Regions from separate parts of the Bacillus sp. SD127 genome, predicted to be linked through region 2. Evidence: riboswitches for the same ligand, from Rfam matches in the RefSeq annotation. Region 2 holds a riboswitch; the other holds the start of a gene.
What was found. Region 2 has a riboswitch for lysine ahead of ACQVGS_RS06945 (aspartate kinase). Riboswitches for the same ligand answer to the same signal wherever they lie in the genome.

Region 1 (11,807 bases), 520 kb from region 2:
TTGACGTTTAAACCGACTTCTGCGGCAGCTGTTCCGGCTGTTGTTTTCTGTGAGATCTTCGGTGCGGGATTTTCCTCAGCAGAGGCAAGGGACAAAGGGGCAATTGTCAAAGCGGCGCCAAGTGCAAGAGTCATTGGGATACGAATACGTTTCAATTTGTTTCCTCCTCTATGTTTTTGTGGGCTACAGTATTCGCTTACCCTGCTCACTGTCTAAATAATCTTATAATTGATAAAATAGGAAAAAATAGTGCAAATGCGTATTGTTTACTATGAAATAAAAAACGTCCGTATGAAAAAAGAAGCAAAAAGAGGCTCTTAAGCGTATTATTGGTATCTGCTGAGAGGAATGTGAGATAATATAGACGCTTACATTTCGATGAAAGGGTGGATGTTCAAGTGGCAACAAGTTTAAAAGATACTGTAAAGCTACATAACGGAGTTGAAATGCCTTGGTTCGGTCTTGGTGTTTTTAAAGTAGAAAACGGAAGTGAAGCGACTGAATCGGTTAAAGCTGCGATTAAAAATGGCTACCGCAGCATTGATACAGCGGCTGTCTATAAAAATGAAGAAGGTGTAGGCATCGGCATTAAAGAATCCGGTGTTGCAAGAGAAGAGCTCTTCATTACATCAAAAGTATGGAATGAAGATCAGGGCTACGACACAACGCTTGCTGCCTTTGAAAAAAGCCTGGAAAGACTTCAGCTTGATTATTTAGACTTATATTTAATCCACTGGCCTGGCAAGGATAAGTATAAAGATACATGGCGCGCGCTTGAAAAGCTGTACAAAGACGGCAAAATCCGCGCGATCGGCGTCAGCAACTTTCAAGTTCATCATTTAGAAGAGCTTTTGAAAGATGCTGAAATCAAACCAATGGTGAACCAAGTTGAATTTCACCCTCGTTTGACGCAAAAAGAATTAAGAGACTACTGCAAAAAACAAGGCATCCAGCTGGAAGCATGGTCTCCGCTTATGCAGGGCCAGCTGCTTGATAACGAAGTGCTGACACAGATCGCTGAAAAATATAATAAATCTGTAGCACAAGTGATTTTGCGCTGGGATCTTCAGCATGAAGTTGTAACGATTCCAAAATCGATTAAAGAACACCGTATTATCGAAAACGCTGATATTTTTGATTTCGAATTGTCTCAAGAAGACATGGACAAGATTGATGCGTTAAATCAAGATGAACGTGTCGGTCCAAACCCCGATGAGCTTCTGTTTTAATCAAAAACTCCCCGTCTAAGTACGGGGAGTTTTTTAATGTGTTTTTTTCAGTTGAATCAAAAACAGCATCAGAAAAGAAATGACGATGATACAGACGACCCACGCCCATGCAAGTGCGTTGTTGCCGGAATCCAAAGCGACATAAATGGCTGTCGGCAGCGTTTGGGTAACACCCGGGATATTCCCGGCAAACATTAAGGTGGCGCCGAATTCACCGAGCGCCCGCGCCAGACTGAGAATGCTTCCGGTCAGCAACGATGGATACGCCAGCGGAATGGAGATATGGATAAACACCTTCCATCTGCTTGCGCCGTCTACCATTGCCGCTCCCTCTATATCGGGGTCAATATCGGAAAATCCGGTTTTGGCCGATTGATACATAAGCGGAAAAGCCACGATAGCAGAAGCAATCACAGCAGCCCACCAGGTGAAGATCACGGGCTGATGAAAGATCCATTCGATCGCTTGTCCGATGAAGCTGTGCTTTCCAAACATGACGATCAAAATAAAACCGACAACGGTGGGCGGAAGAACGAGAGGAAGCATAAAAATCGTTTCGAGTGCGGTTTTTCCGAAAAATGATGCTTGTGACATCCATGCCCCTGCCAAAGTTCCGAGAATGATCACCGCGATTCCGGCGACCGCCGCCACTTGAAAAGAAAGCATAACCGGCGTGAAAAATTCTGAAGTGCTGATGTTATTCAGCAGTAAAACCATATTTCTCAAACACTTTCATCGCTTCGTCAGTTTGCAGGTAATCGTAAAATTGCTTCGCTTCCTTATGGTGTTTCGTATCTTTTACAATTCCTAACGGGTAAACGATCGGGCTGTGTGTATCAGCTTTTGTCTCATCGACGATTTTGACTTTCTTAGAGATCAGCGCGTCTGTTTTATAAACGACACCTGCGTCTACATTGCCTGTTTCTACATATGAAAGAACCTGGCGAACGTCTTTTCCGTACACGATCTTATCTTTTACTTTGTCCCATAGAGACAGGTTTGTCAGTGATTCTTTTCCATAAGCTCCTGCCGGTACAGATTCTGGAGTCCCGAGAGCAATTTTTTCTGAATCAGTCAGATTGTCAAAGCCTGTGACTGGTGAATCTCCATCCTTAGGCACAACGAGCACAATTTCATTTCCGACTAAATGAGTGCTGTCTTTTTTAGCGATATCCCCATCATCTACAAGCTTTTGGAATTTGTCCTCAGCGGCTGAGAAGAACAGATCGGCCCCGGCTCCTTGAGAAATTTGCTTTTGCAAGGCACCTGATGAGCCAAAGTTATCTTGGATCGTAATATTGTGATGGGTTTTCTCGTAGTTCTTTTGAATTTCCTCGAGTGCATCCTGGGCACTGGCAGCTGCTGAGACAGTTAAGGTCACTTTTTTCTCTTTGTCACTTGATGATTGGCTGGCAGAGCAGCCTGCTGCAAGCAGAAAAACAGTTAATGCTGCGGTCAGAATGGAATACTTCTTAAACATGATTGCACCCCTTATAATTAGTTATATCTAATTATAACTGATTATGTTTGGGTTATGTGGGTTTTTTTACATTCTCCGAAAAGGTATAATGAAATAGGAGAGTGATGATGATGAATGAAACCTCTTCCTATACGATAGAAGAAGTTGCTGGTCTGCTGAAGGTATCAAAGCTGACCGTTTATGATTTGATTAAAAAAGGCATGATCCCTGCTTACCGTGTCGGAAGGCAGATGCGTGTCGATGAAGCAGATTTAAAGCAATATAAGGCGAACATGAGAATGTCTCAGCCTGTGTCTTCACCCGAAGAGCCGAGAAAGGCACAGGAGCCGATGCCGGAGGGAAGGCGGAATGTCGTCATCAGCGGACAGGATATATCGATGGATCTGCTCAGCAAGCATTTGGAAAATGCCATTCAAGAGACGCCGCTCCGCCAATACAAAGGCAGCTTAAACAGCCTCATTGACATGTACCAAGGCAAATGCGACATTGTCAGCCTGCATCTGTACGATGCGGAAACCGCTCAATATAATACGCCTTATGTGAAACGCATTCTGTCAGGCGAACCGTTTTGTCAGATGAATGTTGTCCTTCGCAAAGCCGGCTTATACGTTCAAAAAGGAAATCCGAAAAACATACAAAGCTGGGATGACCTGAAACGAACCGACATCCGCATCATCAACAGAGAAAAAGGATCGGGCGCAAGAGTGCTGCTTGACGAACAGCTTGGTCTGCTTGGTGTGACACCTTCAGACGTCAAGGGCTACAGTGACATTGTGACTGATCATTATGCTGTTGCCTCCCAAGTCTCGAGCGGACAGGCAGACGCGGGAATCGGGGCGCAGCACGCGGCACATATGGGAAGCGTTGATTTTATCCCGCTCATCGAGGAACAATACGACATTGTCATTTTGAAAAAACACCAGCAGCTGCTTGAAGCTGTAAAGAGCATCTTGAAATCGGAAGAATATAAGGCCAACCTGTCTCATCTTAATGGCTATCAAACGAAGCTGACAGGTAAAGTGATATACGAAACATGAAAAAAATCCCTCGTAGAGGGATTTTTTTATTGACCATAAAAACGCAGAAGGTCTCCATTTAACATTTTATCAGAGAGAGACAGCTCTTCATTTGCTTTTTCTTTATAGGGAGCGCACGCATCTTGATTTTCTAACACTTCTCCTGTTTTTTGGCTATAGCATGTATTTTTCGTATATACATAGTCGTTCGTGATAAAGCTGCCGTTTCTCAGCACGGCAAATGGCGTTCGGTTGTTTGACAGCAAATCATTGCCAAACTGAATATCACCTTTTGTATCAATTCCGAGCAGGTGCATCAGAGTCGGCCTGACGTCAACCTGTCCTCCGGCATCGGAGATTGTTTCCGGGTTTTGATCAGTGATTCCAGGAATATGAATGATAAACGGCACCCGCTGAAGCTGGACGGTGTCATATGGCGTAATTTCACTTTTTCCTAAAAACTCAGCCAGGGCTTTATTATGGGCTTCTGATATGCCGTAATGATCTCCCATAAAGACAATCATCGAGTTTTCGTATAAGCCTTCATCCTTGAGCTTTTTGATAAAATGCTTCAGTGCTTCATCCTCATAGCGAACCGTCGTCACATAGCGGTTTAACAGGTCGCTGCTTGAATCATATTCATCAATCAGCTGATCCTTTTCATCAATTTCAAACGGAAAATGGTTCGTCAATGTGATGAAATTGCTGTAGAACGGCTTCGGCAGGCTTTTCAGTTTAGCAGCTGACTGTTCCAGAAATTCCTTATCCTTTAATCCCCAGCTTGTTGAGGTTTCAGGAGTCACATGGAACTCATCGACATCAAAAAAGCGGTCAATCCCAAACGTTTCATACATCACATCTCTGTTCCAAAATGTTTTATGATTGGCGTGAAAGACGGCTGAATAATAATCATTCTGCTTGAGTGATTTGTACATCGTATGAAATTGATGGTCACTTTTCGTAAAAAAGACGGCGCCGCTTAGGGAAGGGTATAGAGAGTTAGCGACGATAAATTCCGAATCAGACGTTTTGCCTTGCTCTGTTTGCTGATAAAAATGATCAAAGGAATAGCTCTTTTTCATCAGGTCATTCATAAACGGGGTAATTTCTTTTCCGTTTACCTTTTCATTCAGAACAAAGCTTTGAGTCGATTCAAGCGTCACAAAAATCACATTCCGTCCCTTTGCCAGTCCGAACTTGCTTGGATCAGGCTTGCTGTAGTCAGCCTCAGTGTAGTTTTTGATTGTAGAGAGGCTGTCTTCATCGGCAAATGCCTTCGCACTCATATTGACAGTCTGAGAAATGGTATCGTAGATGTGGAACTGAAACAGGCCAATACTTTTGACGAGCACTTCCCGGTCGAAGGAATGTGCCAATAGCTTCGGCTGTTCAATTTCTGCAAGTCCCAGCGTACATATAAGAATCCCGCAGGAAGCGGCATAGTACCGCTTGACCGTACGGGGGTTCGCTTTCGACTCGGGACTCTTCTCTTTTCTGGAAAGCAGCAGAAGAAAAGCCAAATCCGCAAACAGAGCGATGAACAAAGGATTGAACAGTTCTTTTACACTGCTGCCCATATCGCTCATGTTGCTGGCCTGAAACAAAACCGGGATGGTAATAAAATCGATATAAAAGCCGTAAAAAATCGTGTTGGAGATCAAAATGGCAGTCAGAACCAAATTGGCAATCAGCAAAAAGATGCGCTGCTTGCTGCCTTTTAAAAGCAGGCCAATCCCAAATAGAGGGAGTATGAAGCTAAGCGGATTGATCAGCAGAATCAGCTCCTGCAATAGAGAGTCGATCTGCAAATCAAAACCCAGTTTATAGATCACATAAGTTTTGATCCACATGAATAAGATGGATAAACTTAAAAAACGCTGATTGTGAAAAAAGGTTCCTTTCATCAATTTATAACTCCTCACGTTTTCTTGAACATCTGCCATGAGATGCTTCTTATGTAAAACCTACTAAAAACAGTCTTCTTAGACAAGCTTCAGCACTCGTGTTTAAAACATGCGCCCATGGAACAGCATATAAAAATAATAGCATGACGCTATTGTCAGACCGGCCAACACAAGCTGTTCGGAAAAACTGCCTGTCTTCATATACAACGGCAGCCGTATGCGAATGGTTGAAGGGAATAACAATTTGATGCCATTCACTGTCCAGGCATCCAGAACCAAGTGGCTTGCCATTCCGATCATCAGCCCTGCTGATATGTTTTTATCTGGAATATATGTGGCTGTGATAAAAAACATGATGAGCAGAAACAGCAGGCTGTGTGTAAAGGTGCGGTGGCCAAATACGGAACTGACAATTTTCGATAAGATAGGAAATTTTCTTCCGATTTTACTTTGCGTGTGGCAGATGTCGGGAATTAATGCGCCAACCGCGCCGGACGCCGCCATGAGTACTGGGTCAAATCCATAATAATAAGCCGCTGCGGTACAAGAAGCGATGCCTCCCATGATGTGTGTTTTTCCTGTCATTTCCCCGCTTCTCCTTTATCTTTTGCAAAAATCTCTGAATTACAAATATATCAAGAGAATGTATGTTTGAGCAACAGAACTTTGGCCGATAAAAAAATGAGCCGCATAATTTCCTGAGAAAAAGGCATCTTAAAGATGTACCTATTTTCTAAAAGAGGTGATACGAATGGCTTTCTTTAATAAAGATAAAGGTAAACGTTCTGAAAAAGAAAAAAACGTAATCCAAGGAGCTCTTGAGGATGCCGGTTCAGCTCTTAAAGATGATCCGCTTCAAGAAGCTGTGCAAAAAAAGAAAAATAATCGCTAACCGCATGCGGATAGGGCTTGGCTCTATCCGCATTTTCCATCTGTTCCCTTTGACAGATCATTCTTTCTTTGATAACCTTCTGGGAGTAACTGAATAAATAAATCCTCACTCTTTCTCAGTGAGGTAGAGGTTGCGCGGATGATGAGTCACACATGCCAGGCTGACAGGAGCTGTTAAACATGTGTAAAAGGCATCAGCGCCGAAGTGTGGAGAAAGCCGATCCTTTTCTATGCTGGGACTGTATCTGAATAAGTGCAGGACTGCCGCGTGCTTTTTCGCGGAGGGCTATCCGGAGATCAAGGGTGTGTGTTTCTTTAAGCATGGACTTTTGTTCAGGCTTTTTTTGTGTTTACATGATCTCGGGTTCTGGTCCGTACAAAGAATCATTGGAGGTACTGGAATGGAACAGACAAAAAAATGGGGTTTTTGGTTATTAACGGCGTTTGTCGTTGGAAATATGGTTGGATCGGGGATTTTCTCCCTGCCAAGTTCGCTTGCTTCGATTGCAAGTCCGCTTGGCGCTACGTCCGCCTGGCTTTTGACAGGTGCGGGCGTGTTGATGATTGCGCTTGTCTTCGGGCACTTGTCTATTCGCAAGCCTGAGCTGACAGCGGGGCCGCAAAGTTATGCGAGAGCGCTGTTTTCTGATCCAAAAAAAGGGAACGCTGCCGGATTCACAATGGTGTGGGGCTACTGGGTGGCCAGCTGGATCAGTAACGTGGCGATTATCACAAGTCTAGCCGGTTACTTGACTTCGTTTTTCCCAATTTTAGTTGATAAACGTGTACTGTTTGCTGTCGGCAGCCAAGAGGTAACACTCGGCCAATTGCTGACGTTTGCTGTATGTACGATTTTGCTCTGGGGAACGCACACGATTCTTGTTGCAAGCATTAACGGTGCTAGTAAATTAAACTTTATCACAACGTTTTCAAAAGTATTAGGTTTTGTTTTCTTTATCATTGCCGGATTGTTTGTGTTTCAAACGACATTATTCGATCATTTTTATTTTCCGATTCAAGGTGAGAACGGCACAAGCATTGGCATCGGCGGACAGGTTCACAACGCCGCCATTTCTACTCTATGGGCGTTTGTCGGAATTGAATCAGCAGTGATCTTGTCTGGACGCGCGCGTACTCAGCGTGATGTGAAACGTGCGACCATCACAGGTTTGTTGATCGCGTTAAGCATTTACATTATTGTCACATTGATCACAATGGGGGTTCTGCCGCACGATAAGCTTGTCGGATCTGAAAAACCGTTCGTTGATGTGCTGTATGCGATTGTCGGAAACGCAGGAAGCGTGATTATGGCGCTACTGGCGATTCTTTGCTTATTCGGAACGATGCTCGGCTGGATTTTGCTTGGCTCTGAGGTTCCGTACCAAGCTGCTAAAGCAGGAGATTTTCCGGCGGTCTTTGCGAAAACAAATAAAAAAGGAAGCCCGGTTATTTCTTTGATCATTACAAATGTGATGTCACAGGTCTTCATATTCTCTGTTATTTCCCGGACAATAAGTGACGCATTTACGTTTTTAACGACAGCGGCAACCCTTGCGTATTTAATTCCGTATTTAGTGTCTGCGATTTACAGCCTGAAGCTTGTTATAAAAGGCGAAACGTATGATCAGCTGAAAGGTTCCCGGGTAAAAGACGGATTGATCGCGATTTTAGCGTGTGTATACTCATTGTTTGTTATCGTAACAGGCACAGCGGATTTAACGACATTTATTCTCGGTATCGGTTTGTTCTTTGTCGGTCTGGCAATTTATCCGTTTGTGATAAAGAAATTCTCTAAAGAAAAACAAGCATAAAAAAAGACACCTGACAATGCAGTCAGGTGTCTTTTTTATAAAAACGTTATTTCTCCTGTTATAAGTCCCATACACAAAATAGCGGACAGGAACGCTGTCAGTGATAGGACATTCGAATATGCAAAAAACGCTTTTTCCGTTTCTTCAGAAAATGAAACAAAGCCAGCACTTAAATAAAAACGAGAAGCACATGAGAAAAAGGCTTTCCGATATAAAGACCGTTGAAAAAACTTACGGCGATGATGATGCAGCTTAATATGAATTGAGAAAGAAAATATGCGATGTGGTTCAATATGAGTTGCTCCGTCCTGTCGGATTCTTTGCAATATAGAAAAGAGCCGCAGATCAGTGCGGCTCTCTTTGTTTATTTTGTTAAGCTTTTCGTGATAAACTTCAGCTGTCCTTCTAGTGAAATCGGGTCTGAGAAATAGAAGCCGATCGGGTCAATTTTATAGACATGATCATTTTTGACAGCATCGAGGTTTTTCCAAATGGAACTGTCAAATACGCCGCCATCGTCTCCGCCTGATTGCCATGGACCCGCGAAAATGTAATCTCCGGCGAAGTCAGGGAGCTTTTCTAAAGAAATGCTGGTATACCCTGGGCCTTGGTCAATCGCTTTTTCCTTTGTCAGCTTTGTGGCCTGTAAACCAAGATCTTTGTAGACGATGCTTCCGCCTCTTCCGAAATCTTTACCGAATACATAAATGTCTTTGCCGTTTGTTTGCATAATAGAAACTGTTTTGTCACCAATGACTTTTTGAATTTTTGTTTTGGCTGCCGCGACTTTTTTGTCCCACTCGGCAAGCCACTTCTCCGCTTTATCTTCCGTTCCTGTCATTTTTGCGAATTCTTTAAACTGTTCGATGTTATCGAGTTTATCGTATTTCACCGCAACAGTCGGCGCGATTTTTTCGAGCTTTTTAATATCGGCGCCTTGTGTAGTCCAAACGATGATCAGGTCAGGCTTTAAATCAATCACTTTTTCAACAGAAGTGCCGTCTCCGATATTTGTGACACCATCGGTTTTACCTTTGTAGTAAGGGTTTTTAAATACATTTTCAGGTGCACCGACGACGTTGATGCCCAGTGTTTTGAAGTCTCCGTAGTAGCCGTCAGCCATGACAACCACCCGTTTAGGATGTTTGGGAATTTTTACATTTCCGTTTTCAGCCTTGTATGTAACGGTTTCTTCGTCTTTTGAATCAGAGGAAGAGCCTTTGCTTTCTGAGTGATTTCCGCAGGCTGCCAGCGCTGCAATCAATAAAAGAGCAAAAAAAGCGGCACCAAGCTTCTTGTATGTATGGGTCATATCTCATACCTTCTTTCCAAATAAATAGATGATAAAGAGAATCATTATCACCTGTGATTATATCATCACAAGTGCCAGTTGACACGATATTTTTGCATTCATATTCTCATTTTTATCAAAACGCTCTATTAAATCAGCAGAAAAAAGTGATATACTGAAACAGCAATTGATAATCATTATCATTATCGAAAGGAAGTACGGCTGTTGAGTCACATGAAAAATAAACAGATGATATCAGATGAAGAAATTCAATGGACATCCCGGTCGTTTGGTGCGGTCATTGTGCTTGTTGCGGGGGTATGTTTATTATGCTTCGGCGCGATGCTGTCCATTTCTCTCGGTGCTGCGGATATCCATTTACGGACTGTGTGGGACGCCATCTTTCATTTCCAGCCAAATGAAACCTCACACCAAATTATACACGATCTTCGGCTGCCAAGAACGGCTGCTGCCGCGCTTGTCGGCGCATTGTTAGCCGTGTCTGGGGCGATCATGCAGGGCATGACGAGAAACCCATTGGCGGAGCCTTCTATTATGGGGATAACATCGGGCTCTGCTTTTGCTATTTCGATTGCGTTTGCTTTTTTTCCAGGACTTTCTGCCTTCGGGCTTGTGCTGTGGTCCTTTGCGGGCGCCGGACTGGGGGCATCGACGGTATTGGGCATCGGCATGTTTTCCAGGGGCGGTCTCACGCCTGTAAAGCTTGCTCTTGCCGGAACGGCCGTCAGTTATTTCTTTACGGGCATTTCAACCGCAATTGCGCTCCGTTTTGATGTAGCACAGGATGTCAGCTTTTGGTACGCAGGCGGGGTAGCGGGTGTGAAATGGTCAGGCGTTCAGCTGCTGGTTATTGCAGGAGCTGTCGGTTTGACGTTTGCGTTTATCATTGCCCGGTCTGTGACGGTGTTAAGCCTCGGTGACGATCTGGCGAAGGGGCTTGGGCAATATACATCAGCGGTGAAACTGGTTGGCATGCTTGTCGTTGTGGTGTTGACGGGAGCTGCTGTTTCCATTGCCGGCACTATCGCGTTTATCGGACTGATCATTCCTCATATCACAAGGTTTTTGGTAGGGGTTGATTATCGGTGGATTATTCCTTGCTCGGCGGTGCTTGGCGCTGTTTTGCTTGTTTTTGCTGACATTGCGGCCAGACTCGTGAACGCGCCGTTTGAAACGCCTGTCGGCGCGCTGACCTCTCTCATCGGTGTTCCCTTTTTCTTTTATTTGGCACGTCGTGAAAGGAGAGGGCTGTAATGAAAACGAAAAAACCTCTTGTTGTGATAGCAGTGACTTTTCTGCTGATCATGTTTGTCTTTTTTATCAGTCTGAATCTGGGTGTCATTAAAATTGCCCCATTGCAAACGCTCAAGGTCTTTTTCGGCCAAGGAACGGCGCGGGATGAGCTTGTCTTATTTGAGTTCAGGCTGCCGCGAATAATTTTGTCGCTGCTTGTCGGGGCGGGTATTGCTGTTGCCGGAGCCATTTTGCAAAGCGTGTCTCAAAATGATTTGGCTGAACCGGGTATTCTCGGGATTAACGCCGGGGGTTCGCTTGCTGTTGTGCTCTTTATTTACTTTTTTCAAGGGTCAGCATCAGATCTCGGCTTTTTAGGGACGTTTATGCTGCCGTTCAGCGCTCTGGCAGGCGCGTTCCTCGCCGCGTTTCTCATTTATCTTCTGGCTTGGAAAAAAGGTGTGACTCCGATTCGGCTGATCCTAGTCGGAATCGGTGTAAATGCCGGATTTAATGCCCTTTTGCTTATTTTTCAGCTCAAAATGGACCCGCATGACTTTATGCAGGCTGCAGTTTGGATATCAGGCTCGATATGGGGGGCCAATTGGAACATGATCTGGGCGGTACTCCCCTGGATTGTGATTTTGCTTCCTTTTACTTTATATAAAGCACGCTATCTGAACATTTTACAGCTGGGAGACCAATTAGCGACCGGACTTGGCACTGCTGTTGAAAAGGAAAGACGGATTCTCCTTCTGGCAGCGGTCGCTCTTGCCGCATCCTGTGTGGCAGCTGCAGGAGGCATCGCGTTCCTCGGATTAATCGCACCGCATGTGGCAAGGAGGCTTACCGGTCCCCGCCACCAGACGCTTATACCGGTTTCCGCCTTTATCGGCGCGTTTCTGTTTCTTCTGGCTGATACGCTGGCGAG
Region 2 (11,807 bases):
AGCTCCCGCGTGTATTGAAGCACTTCTTCTTCAGGACGCGGCCCGTACGGACACCGTTTTGTATCCCCTACGTAGATTATATTTTCTTTTGGTAGCTGTCTCATGATTTCCTTTGCAACGGTTAACCCGCCAACCCCGGAATCAATGACTCCTATTGGTTGTTCCAACAAAATCGCCTCATTTTCTCTTCATTTCATGCTGCAGTTTCATCAATGATTTTTCGAAGATGGCTATTTCTTCATCTGTAAACGTTTCGAACATATCACGCAGGTATTCCTGCCTTTTTGTAATGACCTCTTGGATAATGCGTTCTCCTTCAGGCAGAAGGTGTATCCTGACGACACGTCTGTCCGCCGGATCCTTTACCCGCTCGACAAGCTCATTTTTTTGCATACGGTCGATGAGATCCGTCGTCGTGCTGCATGCCAGATACATTTTCCCCGATAGTTCGCCGATTGTCATGTCTCCTAATTCATAAAGCCATTGCAGACCGACAAATTGCGGCGGCGTGATCGCGTATTGGTTTAGGATTTCTCTTCCTTTTTGTTTAATGATCGCGGCAATGTGGCGGAGCGACTTTTCAATGTCCGCAACATGCTCCAAAGGTTTTGATGTCATTTGTCCATCCCTCACTCAAGGATCTCTTACGCACAAAAGCGTTCCGTGTCTATTTTCCTTCTTTTTTAAAGAAAATGCAAGACTCGCGGGACGAGAAATAGAGGGACATTAGGCAAATGAAAGCAAATTGAAAATCTCGTTTTATATCGTATCATCCTAGTTTAATATAGGAATTTGGAACTTTTCAAACAAACAGCAATAACCGGCTCCCTCCTAAAAAGAAGGAATACCGGCAAGGATTAAAGCTCTAGCTCACCCATTCTAAGAAGCTCAACAACGGCTTGCGAACGCCCTTTCACACCTAATTTCTGCATGGCATTTGAAATATGGTTTCGAACGGTTTTCTCACTGATAAATAGCTCGCTTGCAATCTCCTTTGTTGTCTTATCTTGAACGAGCAATTCGAACACTTCTCTTTCTCTTTTCGTTAGCAGCGGCTTCGATTGAAATTCTTTCTCCTTCAAGTATTGTAACCCTCCTTGCTAAGGTGAGAGCGAATCTGAAACGAATGGGTTTTGATATAGTCAAGATATCATATGTCAGGAGGGCGCAGGAGGTGACGTTTACAGAAGAATTAGTTTATCGTGTATGGAGAAGCTTTTCTTTCTCCTCACTCGTCCAGCTGACAGCCTTTCCGCTTTCCTTTGACACTTGAACCATGACAACAGCTCCAGTGAAGCAAGGCTCCCCTACGCTATTTTCTCCGAGGTAATGCAAGGTGAGGGATGAACTGCCGACAGCGCTTGTTTTTACATAAATACGCAAGTCTTCATAAGGCATAACTTGGCGCAGATAATCACATTGCTGACTGGCGACGACTGTCATGGTTTGCTTATGTTGTTTCATCATATTCAGATTTTTAAAATAAGATATCCTCGCTTCTTCAAAATAGATGAAAGGGATTACATTATTCATATGCCCAAACATATCTGTCTCAGAAAATCGTACAGATACTTCATTAAAAAAAGAAAAGGATTCTATCCATTTTTGAAACGGCATGTCAATGTAAGCAGGAAGCTTCATTTCACTCATCTCCTTATTGTTAAAAAAACCTCTCCCATGCGGAAGAGGTTTTTTTCATCTTATACTCTGTCGCTTCCGAAGAAATTGCGGAATGCTTGTAAGTTTGTATCCCTGTTTAAGGCAGCGATAGAAGTGGTAAGCGGAATGCCTTTCGGACAGGATTGAACGCAGTTTTGCGAGTTGCCGCAATCTGCAAGGCCTCCTTCATCCATCAGCGCTTCCAGCCGGTCGGATTTGTTCATGGCTCCTGTCGGATGGGCGTTAAACAGACGGACCTGAGACATTGGAGCCGGACCCATGAATTTCGATTTGCTGTTTACATTCGGGCAGGCTTCCAGGCAGACACCGCACGTCATGCATTTTGATAATTCATATGCCCACTGGCGGCGTTTTTCCGGCATTCTCGGTCCCGGTCCTAAATCGTACGTGCCGTCGATCGGTATCCACGCTTTTACTTTTTTCAGAGAATTAAACATTCTGCTGCGGTCAACCTGCAGATCACGCACGACCGGGAATGTTTTCATCGGTTTTAAGCGGATCGGCTGTTCAAGCTGGTCAACAAGCGCCGTACAAGACTGGCGGGGCTTTCCGTTTATAACCATTGAACATGCGCCGCATACTTCTTCAAGACAGTTCATATCCCATGTGACAGGAGTTGTCTTTTCACCTTTCACGTTAACCGGATTCCGGCGGATTTCCATTAAAGCGGAAATGACGTTCAGGTTCGGGCGGTATGGTATTTCAAATTCTTCATCGTAAGGCGTGCTGTCGGGTGTATCTTGACGTGTGATAATAAATCGTATGGTCTTTTTCTCACTCATGATTATTTCGCCACCTTCTTCTTCGAGTAATCCCGTTTCCGAGGCGTTATCAGTGATACGTCGACATCCTGATACTCAAACTCAGGCGCTTCATACGGGCTTACATGTTTAGCCATTGTTGTTTTGAGCCATTCATCGTCATTACGCTCAGGGAAATCCGGTTTATAATGGGCGCCCCTGCTTTCATTACGGTTGTAAGCACCCAGTGTAATCACCCTGGCAAGCTGAAGCATGTTTGAAAGCTGGCGTGTAAACATAGCTCCCTGGTTGCTCCATTTTGTCGTGTCATTGATGTTAATCTTTTTATACCGCTCCATTAACTCCTGAATTTTGTCATCTGTTTTCAACAGCTTGTCGTTATGGCGGACAACCGTCACATTCGCCGTCATCCATTCCCCGAGCTCTCTATGGAGGACGTACGCATTTTCGTTTCCGTCCATATTCATGATCTCAGCCCATTTTTCTTCTTCTTTTTTCACGTGGGCATCGAATATCGATGAAGACATATCCTCTGCGGAAGATTCTAAGCCGTTTACATATTTAACCGCATTCGGTCCGGCTACCATTCCTCCGTAAATCGCGGAGAGCAGGGAGTTTGCTCCCAAGCGGTTGCCGCCGTGCATGGAGTAATCACATTCTCCAGCGGCAAACAGTCCCGGGATATTTGTCATTTGATCGTAATGTACCCATAAGCCGCCCATTGAATAATGAACCGCAGGGAAGATTTTCATTGGGAGTTTGCGCGGGTCGTCTCCCATAAACTTCTCATAAATTTCAATGATGCCGCCGAGCTTAATATCAAGCTCTTTTGGATCTTTATGAGACAGATCGAGATACACCATGTTCTCGCCGTTGATGCCGAGTTTCTGATTCACACACACATCAAATATTTCGCGTGTCGCAATATCACGCGGCACCAGGTTCCCATATGCAGGATATTTTTCCTCAAGGAAATACCATGGCTTACCGTCTTTGTATGTCCATACGCGTCCGCCTTCACCGCGCGCTGATTCACTCATCAGCCTTAATTTATCATCCCCCGGTATAGCTGTCGGGTGGATCTGAATGAATTCTCCATTTGCATAATACGCTCCCTGCTGATAAACGATCGATGCAGCAGACCCTGTATTAATCATGGAGTTTGTGGATTTACCGAAAATGATTCCCGGTCCGCCTGTCGCCATAATGACAGCGTCAGAACGGAAGGATTCAATTTGCATGTTTGTCAGGTTTTGCGCGACAATTCCGCGGCAGGTTCTGTCATCATCTAATATAGCGCCAAGGAATTCCCAGCCTTCGTATTTTGTGACCAGACCGGCAACCTCGTATCTGCGCACTTGCTCGTCCAAAGCGTAAAGCAGCTGCTGGCCAGTCGTCGCACCGGCATAAGCTGTTCTGTGGTGCTGTGTACCCCCAAATCGGCGGAAATCAAGCAGCCCCTCAGGCGTCCGGTTAAACATGACGCCCATCCGGTCTAATAAGTGGATGATTGATGGCGCCGCTTCACACATCGCCTTAACCGGCGGCTGATTGGCAAGAAAGTCTCCCCCGTATACAGTATCGTCAAAATGTTCCCACGGAGAGTCGCCTTCCCCTTTTGTATTGACTGCTCCGTTGATGCCGCCTTGGGCACAAACCGAATGAGAACGTTTCACAGGAACGATGGAAAACAGCTTAACCGCCATTCCTGATTCCGCTGCTTTGATTGTCGCCATGAGGCCGGCAAGACCCCCGCCGACTACAATAATGCTTGTTTGACTCATGATAGCCCCTCTCCCTCTAGTAATCTAGTACTCTTATACAAATGCAAAAATCGCTTTTAAGCCTACGTATGACAGTGCAACAAAGATAATCAGCGTAACGTACGTCGAAATTCTTTGAGAACGTGGCGTTACAGTGATGCCCCATGTGACAGCAAAAGACCATAAACCGTTCGAGAAGTGGAAAATTGTCGATAAAACACCTACAATGTAAAAGCCCAGCATAGCCGGCGAGCTCAAGATATTCGCCATCATGTCGAAATTGACCTCAGCGCCCATCTGTGCAGCAATGCGGGTTTCCCACACATGCCAGCTCACAAAAATGAGAGTGATGATACCGGTTACACGCTGCAGGACGAAGAGCCAGTTTCGCATATAGCTATATTGTCCTGCGTTATTTTTCGCAGTAAACGCTATGTACACACCATAAACTGCATGATAAATTAAAGGTAAGAAGATAATAAAGATTTCCAGAGCATACCTGAAAGGCAGACTATCCATAAAATGAGCAGCATTATTGAATGCTTCCGCGCCCCTTGCGGCAAACTGGTTGACGACTAAATGCTGAATCAAAAAGATGCCGACCGGTATGACGCCAAGCAAGGAATGCAATCTTCGAAAATAAAACTCTCTGTTCCCAGACATTACTTTACCCCCTGTTTGATAAGTGCGAAATGTGCTAAATCTCTTCCCCCACTTCTTTCAATTGTAAGCACTTTATTAAGATTTATTGACAATTTCATTTTACTCCTACCACAAAAGGGCGTCAAGAAAACGCGTACATAAATTCTAATTTTCCGAATTGATTAGTTGATTCAAAAATTTTATTTTATCAATATATAATTCTTTCTTAATTTTTCATGAGAATTACAGGATCATTCTGTAATCCTCCCCCCTGTTTGGGCTATAATATACGAAGGAGAGAGGGGAGACAGATATGAAGTCTAAATATGAAGCATCAATACATAATCTAAAAGAAATTGAAATGAACGCCTATGCCTATGAACTGATACGAGAGATTGTTCTCCCAGACATGCTTGGCCAAGATTACTCTTCCATGATGTATTGGGCAGGGAAACATCTCGCCCGAAAGTTTCCTCTTGAATCATGGGAGGAATTTCCGGCTTTCTTTGAAGAAGCAGGCTGGGGAACCCTCACAAACGTTAGCGCAAAGAAACAAGAGCTAGAATTCGAGCTTGAAGGACAGATCATTTCCAATCGGCTAAAATATCAGAAAGAACCTTGCTTTCAGCTGGAAGCTGGCTTCATCGCCGAGCAAATTCAATTGATGAATGATCAGATTGCCGAATCATACGAACAAGTAAAAAAGAGAGCCGATAAAGTGGTTCTGACTGTTAAATGGGATATGAAAGACCCTGTTTAATGAAAAAGGCGGTGACTGCATGAGTCCCGCCTTTTTGGTTGTCATGACACAGCTGAAGGATGTTTCGAGAGCTCGAATGCATCGTGGAGTGCTTCCACCGCTTTTACCATGTCATTTTCGCTCACTACTGTTGAAACTTTGATTTCAGATGTGCTGACCATTTTGATTAATATGTTTTTTTCCGCCAGTACAGCAAACATTTCAGCCGCTACACCGGGATTTGATACCATGCCTGATCCGACAATGGATACTTTGGCCAATTTGCTTTCTGTCTCGATTTTTTCGAATTCCAGCGCATCTTTGTACTCTTCAAGTACGGCAACAGTCTGGTCCGCGTCTTCGGATTTAACAGAGAAGGAAATTCCGGTCTCATGGTCTCCCGCCTGCGTTTGAATAATGATATCCACGTTAATGTTTCTTTTTGCAAGAGTTGTAAAAATAGTAGACAAAGTGGTCAGGCCGCTTGTCAGCCCGTAGATGGTTACCCTTGTGATTTGATCTTCGAACGCGATGCCTCTGACGATAAGATTCTGCTCCATGGATGATTCCTCCTCAATTAATGTTCCCGCTTCTGTTTCTGTACTTGAACGCACTTCTAACGGCACTTGGTGATTTTTCGCAAATTCAACCGCTCTCGGATGAAGAACTCCAGCGCCTAAATTGGCAAGCTCCAGCATTTCATCGTAAGAGATGCCGGCAAGCTTTCTCGCTGATTTCACGTAGCGCGGATCGGTTGTAAACACGCCGGGCACATCTGTATAAATATCACATTTATCCGCTTTTAATGCGGCAGCCAAAGCCACTGCTGTTGTGTCTGAACCACCTCTGCCCAATGTCGTGATTTCACTGTCGTCTGTCATGCCTTGAAACCCTGCCACAACAACGACTTTTCCTTCCTGAAGCTGGCCTTCTAACACGGATGTGTTCATCTCCGTAATTCTGGCGTTGCCATGGACGGCCTCCGTGCGGATCCCCGCCTGCCATCCTGTATAGGAAACGGCGTCATAGCCTTTTTCCTGCAGCGCCATGGAAAGCAAGGAAATGGTGACCTGCTCGCCTGTTGCCAGCAGCATATCCATTTCACGTTTGCTCGGCTGATCAGTGATGTCTTTTGCAAGGCTGACCAATGCGTCAGTGGATTTCCCCATAGCTGATACGACAACTACGACTTGATGGCCTTTCTGTTTTTCCGCAATGACGCGATTTGCTGCATTTTGAATTTTTTCGACTGAGCCGACGGAAGTACCACCGAATTTTTGTACAATGAGACCCATGTATAACCACCCTTTACATTTTGGTTCGTGCGGGTGAGGAGAAAGAGCGCTTTGTCCACAATAAAAAAAGCAATGAGAGGAATTGCTCTCATTGCTTATCAATTAATCATCACGATGATTATGAACAACGAGATAGCCCTCCAAGAAAATGATTTCTTGACAGCCTTACATTTATTCAATGCACGGCCAGCAAATAATACCGATGGGGTTTTATTTGCTTCGGCGACGCTCCCCTTTCAGCCTTTTTCTCAGAATCCATCTTTCTCCAAAGGCTTACTCTTGAAGTTCGCACCTCTATCTTCACCATATTACACGATCTAATTATGAAATTAGTTCACATTTTATCAGAACTTTTTCAAAAGGACAACATTATTTTTGCAATTTATCATAAAGCAGCTGTGCCGCCGCTGCGGGTACACCCGCTTTTTTGATGTCCTCGAGGCTTGCTTCCTTCATTTTTTTGACGGAACCGAAATGCTTTAACAGCATTTTCTTTCTTTTTTCTCCGATTCCGGGTATATCGTCTAGCACAGACTGGAACGCGCTTTTCCCGCGGATTTGCCTGTGGAAGCTGATCGCAAACCGGTGCACCTCATCCTGAATGCGCTGAAGCAGGTAAAATTCCTGGCTGTTTCGTTCAAGATAAACCGTCTCCAGCGGATCGCCGATTAATAAATTGGAGGTTCTGTGTTTATCATCCTTCGCCAAGCCGGCAATCGGGATATCAAGGCCGAGTTCGTTTTCTATGACGTCACGGGCCGCATTGATCTGGCCTTTCCCTCCGTCTATAATGATCAGGTCAGGGAGCGGCAGGTTTTCGCGAAGCACTCTTGTATATCTTCGTCTGACAACCTCTCTCATTGAGCCGTAATCATCAGGCCCTGTGACAGTTTTGATTTTGTATTTGCGGTATTCCTTTTTGTATGGTTTGCCGTCGATGAACACAATCATCGCCGAAACCGGGTTTGTCCCTTGTATATTCGAGTTATCGAACGCTTCGATTCTGTGCGGGATATAAATATTTAAGGCGTCTCCGAGTTTCTGCACAGCACCGATTGAACGCTCCTCGTCACGTTCGATTAAAGAGAATTTTTCTTTAAGCGCGATTTTTGCGTTTTTATGTGCCAGCATAAGCAATTCTTTCTTCGACCCTTTTTTCGGCTGATGGACGTTTGTTTCCAACAGCTGCTCAATCATCGATTGATCGACGCTGTCCGGCACTAAAATCTCCTTCGGCAGAAAATGATTGTTTTTTGAATAAAACTGCCCGATGAAGGTAAGGAACTCTTCATCTGCTTCCTGATAAAGCGGAAACATGCTGACGTCACGTTCGATGAGCTTTCCTTGCCGTACAAAAAAGACCTGTACGCACATCCAGCCTTTATCATAAGCGTAAGCGAATACATCACGGTCGACTAAGTCGTTCATCGTCATTTTTTGTTTTTCCATCGTTGATTCGATATGGGCAATTTGGTCACGAAGCTCCTTTGCCCGTTCAAATTCAAGGTTCTCAGCCGCCTCAAGCATTTTCTCTTCAAGCTCTTTTTTGACGTCGTTATAGCCGCCTTTTAAGAAACGGGTAATACTCTCAACCAGCTCTCTGTTTGTCTCTTCAGAAATGTCCTTTACACACGGAGCAAGACATTGTCCGAGGTGATAATAAAGACACACTCTGTCGGGGAGCTTTGAGCATTTTCTGAGAGGATAGAGACGGTCGAGCAGCTTTTTCGTCTCCCTTGCGGCCTGAACATTCGGATACGGTCCGAAATAGCGCCCTTTGTCTTTTTTGACATTGCGGGTGACAATCAGCCTTGGGTGGCGTTCATGGGTGAGTTTTATAAAAGGATAGGTTTTATCATCTTTCAGCATGACGTTATATTTCGGATCATGCTTTTTGATCAAGTTCATTTCTAAAATAAGCGCTTCAAGATTGGAGGACGTCACGATATATTCAAAATCCTCGATTTCCGTCACAAGCCTCTGTGTTTTTGCGTCATGAGACCCGGTAAAGTAGGAGCGCACTCTGTTTTTCAGCACTTTTGCTTTTCCTACGTAGATCACTGTCTGCTGACGGTCCTTCATTAAATAACACCCGGGCTGATCGGGAAGGAGGGCGAGTTTTTCTTTCAGTTGTTTGTTCATATGTTACCCTTCCTTATAGTTAGTCCTTTGTTTCCAGTTTAACACGAACAGGTGTTTTTCTCCATGGTTCACGATTGGCGAATAAAAAAAGCGATCCCTCAATTGGAATCGCTCTGGCATGTAAGCAGCCGAACATTAAAGATGTTTGTTTACAAGCTCTTGAAGCGCTTCTTTCGGTTTGAAGCCTACAGATGTTTCAACAACTTCTCCATCTTTTAAGACAAGAAGTGTCGGGATGCTCATAACGCCGTATTTGCCTGCTGTTTCTTGGTTCTCATCTACATCGATTTTTACGATTTTCAGTTTGTCGCCCATTTCTTGATCCAATTCTTCAAGAACAGGTGCAATCATTTTACAAGGTCCGCACCAAGGGGCCCAGAAATCAGCCAGTACGACGCCTTCGCTTGTTTCAGCTGAGAAAGATTGATCAGTTGCTTTTACGATAGCCATTATTGAATTCCTCCAATTGTGAAATGATGATTTTTAGTATAGCATCTCCCATTCGTTCACGCTATTTAAATGCTTATAAATTATTTTTTCCTGATCACAATCGGTTTACTCATAGAATGGGGCATTTCGAAATTAAAACACGAATCTGATAATCGCTCCGATCACCACGATTGCGCCGATGATCATTAAAATTGTACGAAGCATAGGACAACATCCCTTCTATAACCGTCATATACTTTACCATGCCCTTTTGGAGCTGTTTCAAAACAAAAAAGAGCGCTGTCCTCTAGTGGATCGGCGCTCCTTTTTTTGGTTAAGAATCAGTCCGTAATGTGAGTAAGACAACTGCCATTGGCGGCAGCTTTGCTTTCAATTTGTTTTTATTTACAGAATAACGGCTGAACGATTCAGGTTTTACGTGCTCCGGATCATCAAACGTGTTATGGGCGTTCATCTTTTCAGCAGTCAGGATAACGCCGGAATGATCCACAGTCTTGTCAAGACCTCTCAGCTCGATCTCCACCTCTGCTTTATTTTGATGATCAATGTTACAGATGCTGACGTTTATATCGCCCTCAGCATTTCTTGATGCTGACACACTGATTTGAGGCAGCGTTTCTCCCTTCCATTCATAGTCAGCGGACGTTGTTTCAGTATCTAAAAGTGAGGCATCCTGATGTACCTTAAACATATCAAACACATGGTATGTCGGCGTTAATAGCATCCGTTCTCCCTCAGTCAGAATCATAGCTTGAAGCACGTTTACCGTCTGTGCGATGTTGGTCATTTGCACCCGGCGGCAATGCTGATGGAAAATGTGAAAGTGAGAAGCTGCGACCAGCGCGTCACGAATCGTGTTTTGCTGATATAAAAAGCCTGGGTTTGTTCCTGGCTCAGGGTCAAACCATGTGCCCCATTCGTCAATAATCAGTCCGACCCGCTGTTCCGGATCATACCGGTCCATAATTGTTCCGTGTTTTTCAATCAATTCATCAATGTATTTGGCCTTTTTCATCGTGATGAACCATTCGTCCTCTGTAAATTCTGTGGCCGATCCTTTGCCCTTCCAGAAATCTCCCGGAATCGTGTAGTAATGAAGGCTTAGCCCATCCATCAGGCCAGCGGCTTTTTTCATGAGCACGTCCGTCCAATTAAAATCATCGACGTTTGCACCGCCGGCAATTTTATAAATTTCATTGCCGCTGTAATTGCGGACATACGTTTGAAAACGGCGGTATAGATCGGCATAGTACTCTGGATGCATGTTGCCGCCGCAGCCCCAATTTTCATTGCCCACTCCAAAATATTTCAGCTTCCAAGGCTCTTCTTTTCCGTTTTGTTTTCTCCAATCCGACATGGGCGTGCCTTCTTTAAAGGTCATATATTCGATCCATTCCGCCATTTCCTGAACTGTTCCGCTTCCTACATTGCCGCAAATGTAAGGTTCGCACTCAAGCAGCTCGCACAGCATCATAAATTCATGTGTCCCGAATTCATTCGATTCAACTGTACCGCCCCAGTGAGTATTGAGCATCGTCTTGCGGTCACCCACACCATTAGCCCAATGATATTCATCCGCAAAGCAGCCTCCCGGCCATCGGAGGACAGGAATACGCAGCTGTTTCAGCGCTTCTAACACATCTTTTCTTATACCGTTTATATGAGGAATGCTTGATTCCGTTCCGACCCAAATCCCTTCATAAATCCCTCTTCCTAAATGCTCAGCAAAATGACCGTATATATTTTTGTTGATCGTTCCTTTTACAATATCCGTTTGAATCACTGCTGTATGTTCAGACATGCTTGATCATTCCTTTCATAAATATGAAAAGCACCACAGTCAAATATAGGATCTGTGTTTTGTCTGAGGAGCCAGCATGAATGTAAGCGCTTTTAAAGTAACCTTATTATATATGTCCGTACATGTCAACGACTTTTTTTATTACTAAATATTTGTACGTATGTATTCAAAAACCCCGAACTTTTGCAGTCCGGGGCTTCCCTTTATGAGTGAATATTCAGCTGTTTGAATTCTTCAGTCAGTAATGGGACGACTTCAAATAAATCTCCTACAATACCGTAATCAGCTATTTTAAAAATATCGGCTTCAGGATCTTTATTGATGGCGACAATTACCTTGCTGTTGGACATCCCCGCCAAATGCTGAATGGCACCGGAAATTCCGCAGGCGATATACAAATCAGGAGTGACAACTTTTCCGGTCTGTCCGATTTGAAGAGCATAGTCACAATAATCAGCGTCACACGCCCCGCGTGAAGCGCCGACTGCTGCGCCCAGCACCTCGGCAAGCTCCTGCAGCGGCTGAAAGCCTTCC

Region 1: another riboswitch for lysine. It lies ahead of ACQVGS_RS04340 (amino acid permease); the one in region 2 lies ahead of ACQVGS_RS06945 (aspartate kinase).

What each region holds. Positions count from the first base shown of each region.
Region 1 covers NZ_CP191226.1:838,003-849,809, forward strand. Annotated here, with positions in the region: gene yvgO (stress response protein YvgO) at 1-155, opposite strand, end outside; gene pgoN (glyoxal/methylglyoxal reductase) at 399-1,229, shown strand; gene modB (molybdate ABC transporter permease subunit) at 1,263-1,955, opposite strand; gene modA (molybdate ABC transporter substrate-binding protein) at 1,927-2,709, opposite strand; gene ACQVGS_RS04320 (substrate-binding domain-containing protein) at 2,820-3,746, shown strand; gene ACQVGS_RS04325 (LTA synthase family protein) at 3,773-5,629, opposite strand; gene ACQVGS_RS04330 (metal-dependent hydrolase) at 5,732-6,214, opposite strand; gene sspJ (small acid-soluble spore protein SspJ) at 6,381-6,521, shown strand; lysine riboswitch at 6,638-6,817, shown strand; gene ACQVGS_RS04340 (amino acid permease) at 6,922-8,331, shown strand; gene ACQVGS_RS04345 (iron-hydroxamate ABC transporter substrate-binding protein) at 8,696-9,643, opposite strand; gene ACQVGS_RS04350 (FecCD family ABC transporter permease) at 9,857-10,897, shown strand; gene ACQVGS_RS04355 (FecCD family ABC transporter permease) at 10,897-11,807, shown strand, end outside.
Region 2 covers NZ_CP191226.1:1,353,973-1,365,779, reverse strand. Annotated here, with positions in the region: gene racE (glutamate racemase) at 1-170, opposite strand, end outside; gene ACQVGS_RS06980 (MarR family winged helix-turn-helix transcriptional regulator) at 178-618, opposite strand; gene gerE (spore germination transcription factor GerE) at 858-1,082, opposite strand; gene ACQVGS_RS06970 (acyl-CoA thioesterase) at 1,198-1,641, opposite strand; gene sdhB (succinate dehydrogenase iron-sulfur subunit) at 1,701-2,462, opposite strand; gene sdhA (succinate dehydrogenase flavoprotein subunit) at 2,465-4,225, opposite strand; gene sdhC (succinate dehydrogenase cytochrome B558) at 4,259-4,867, opposite strand; gene ACQVGS_RS06950 (YslB family protein) at 5,160-5,606, shown strand; gene ACQVGS_RS06945 (aspartate kinase) at 5,648-6,880, opposite strand; lysine riboswitch at 7,006-7,185, opposite strand; gene uvrC (excinuclease ABC subunit UvrC) at 7,250-9,022, opposite strand; gene trxA (thioredoxin) at 9,158-9,472, opposite strand; gene ACQVGS_RS06930 (alpha-N-arabinofuranosidase) at 9,786-11,273, opposite strand; gene ACQVGS_RS06925 (electron transfer flavoprotein subunit alpha/FixB family protein) at 11,477-11,807, opposite strand, start outside.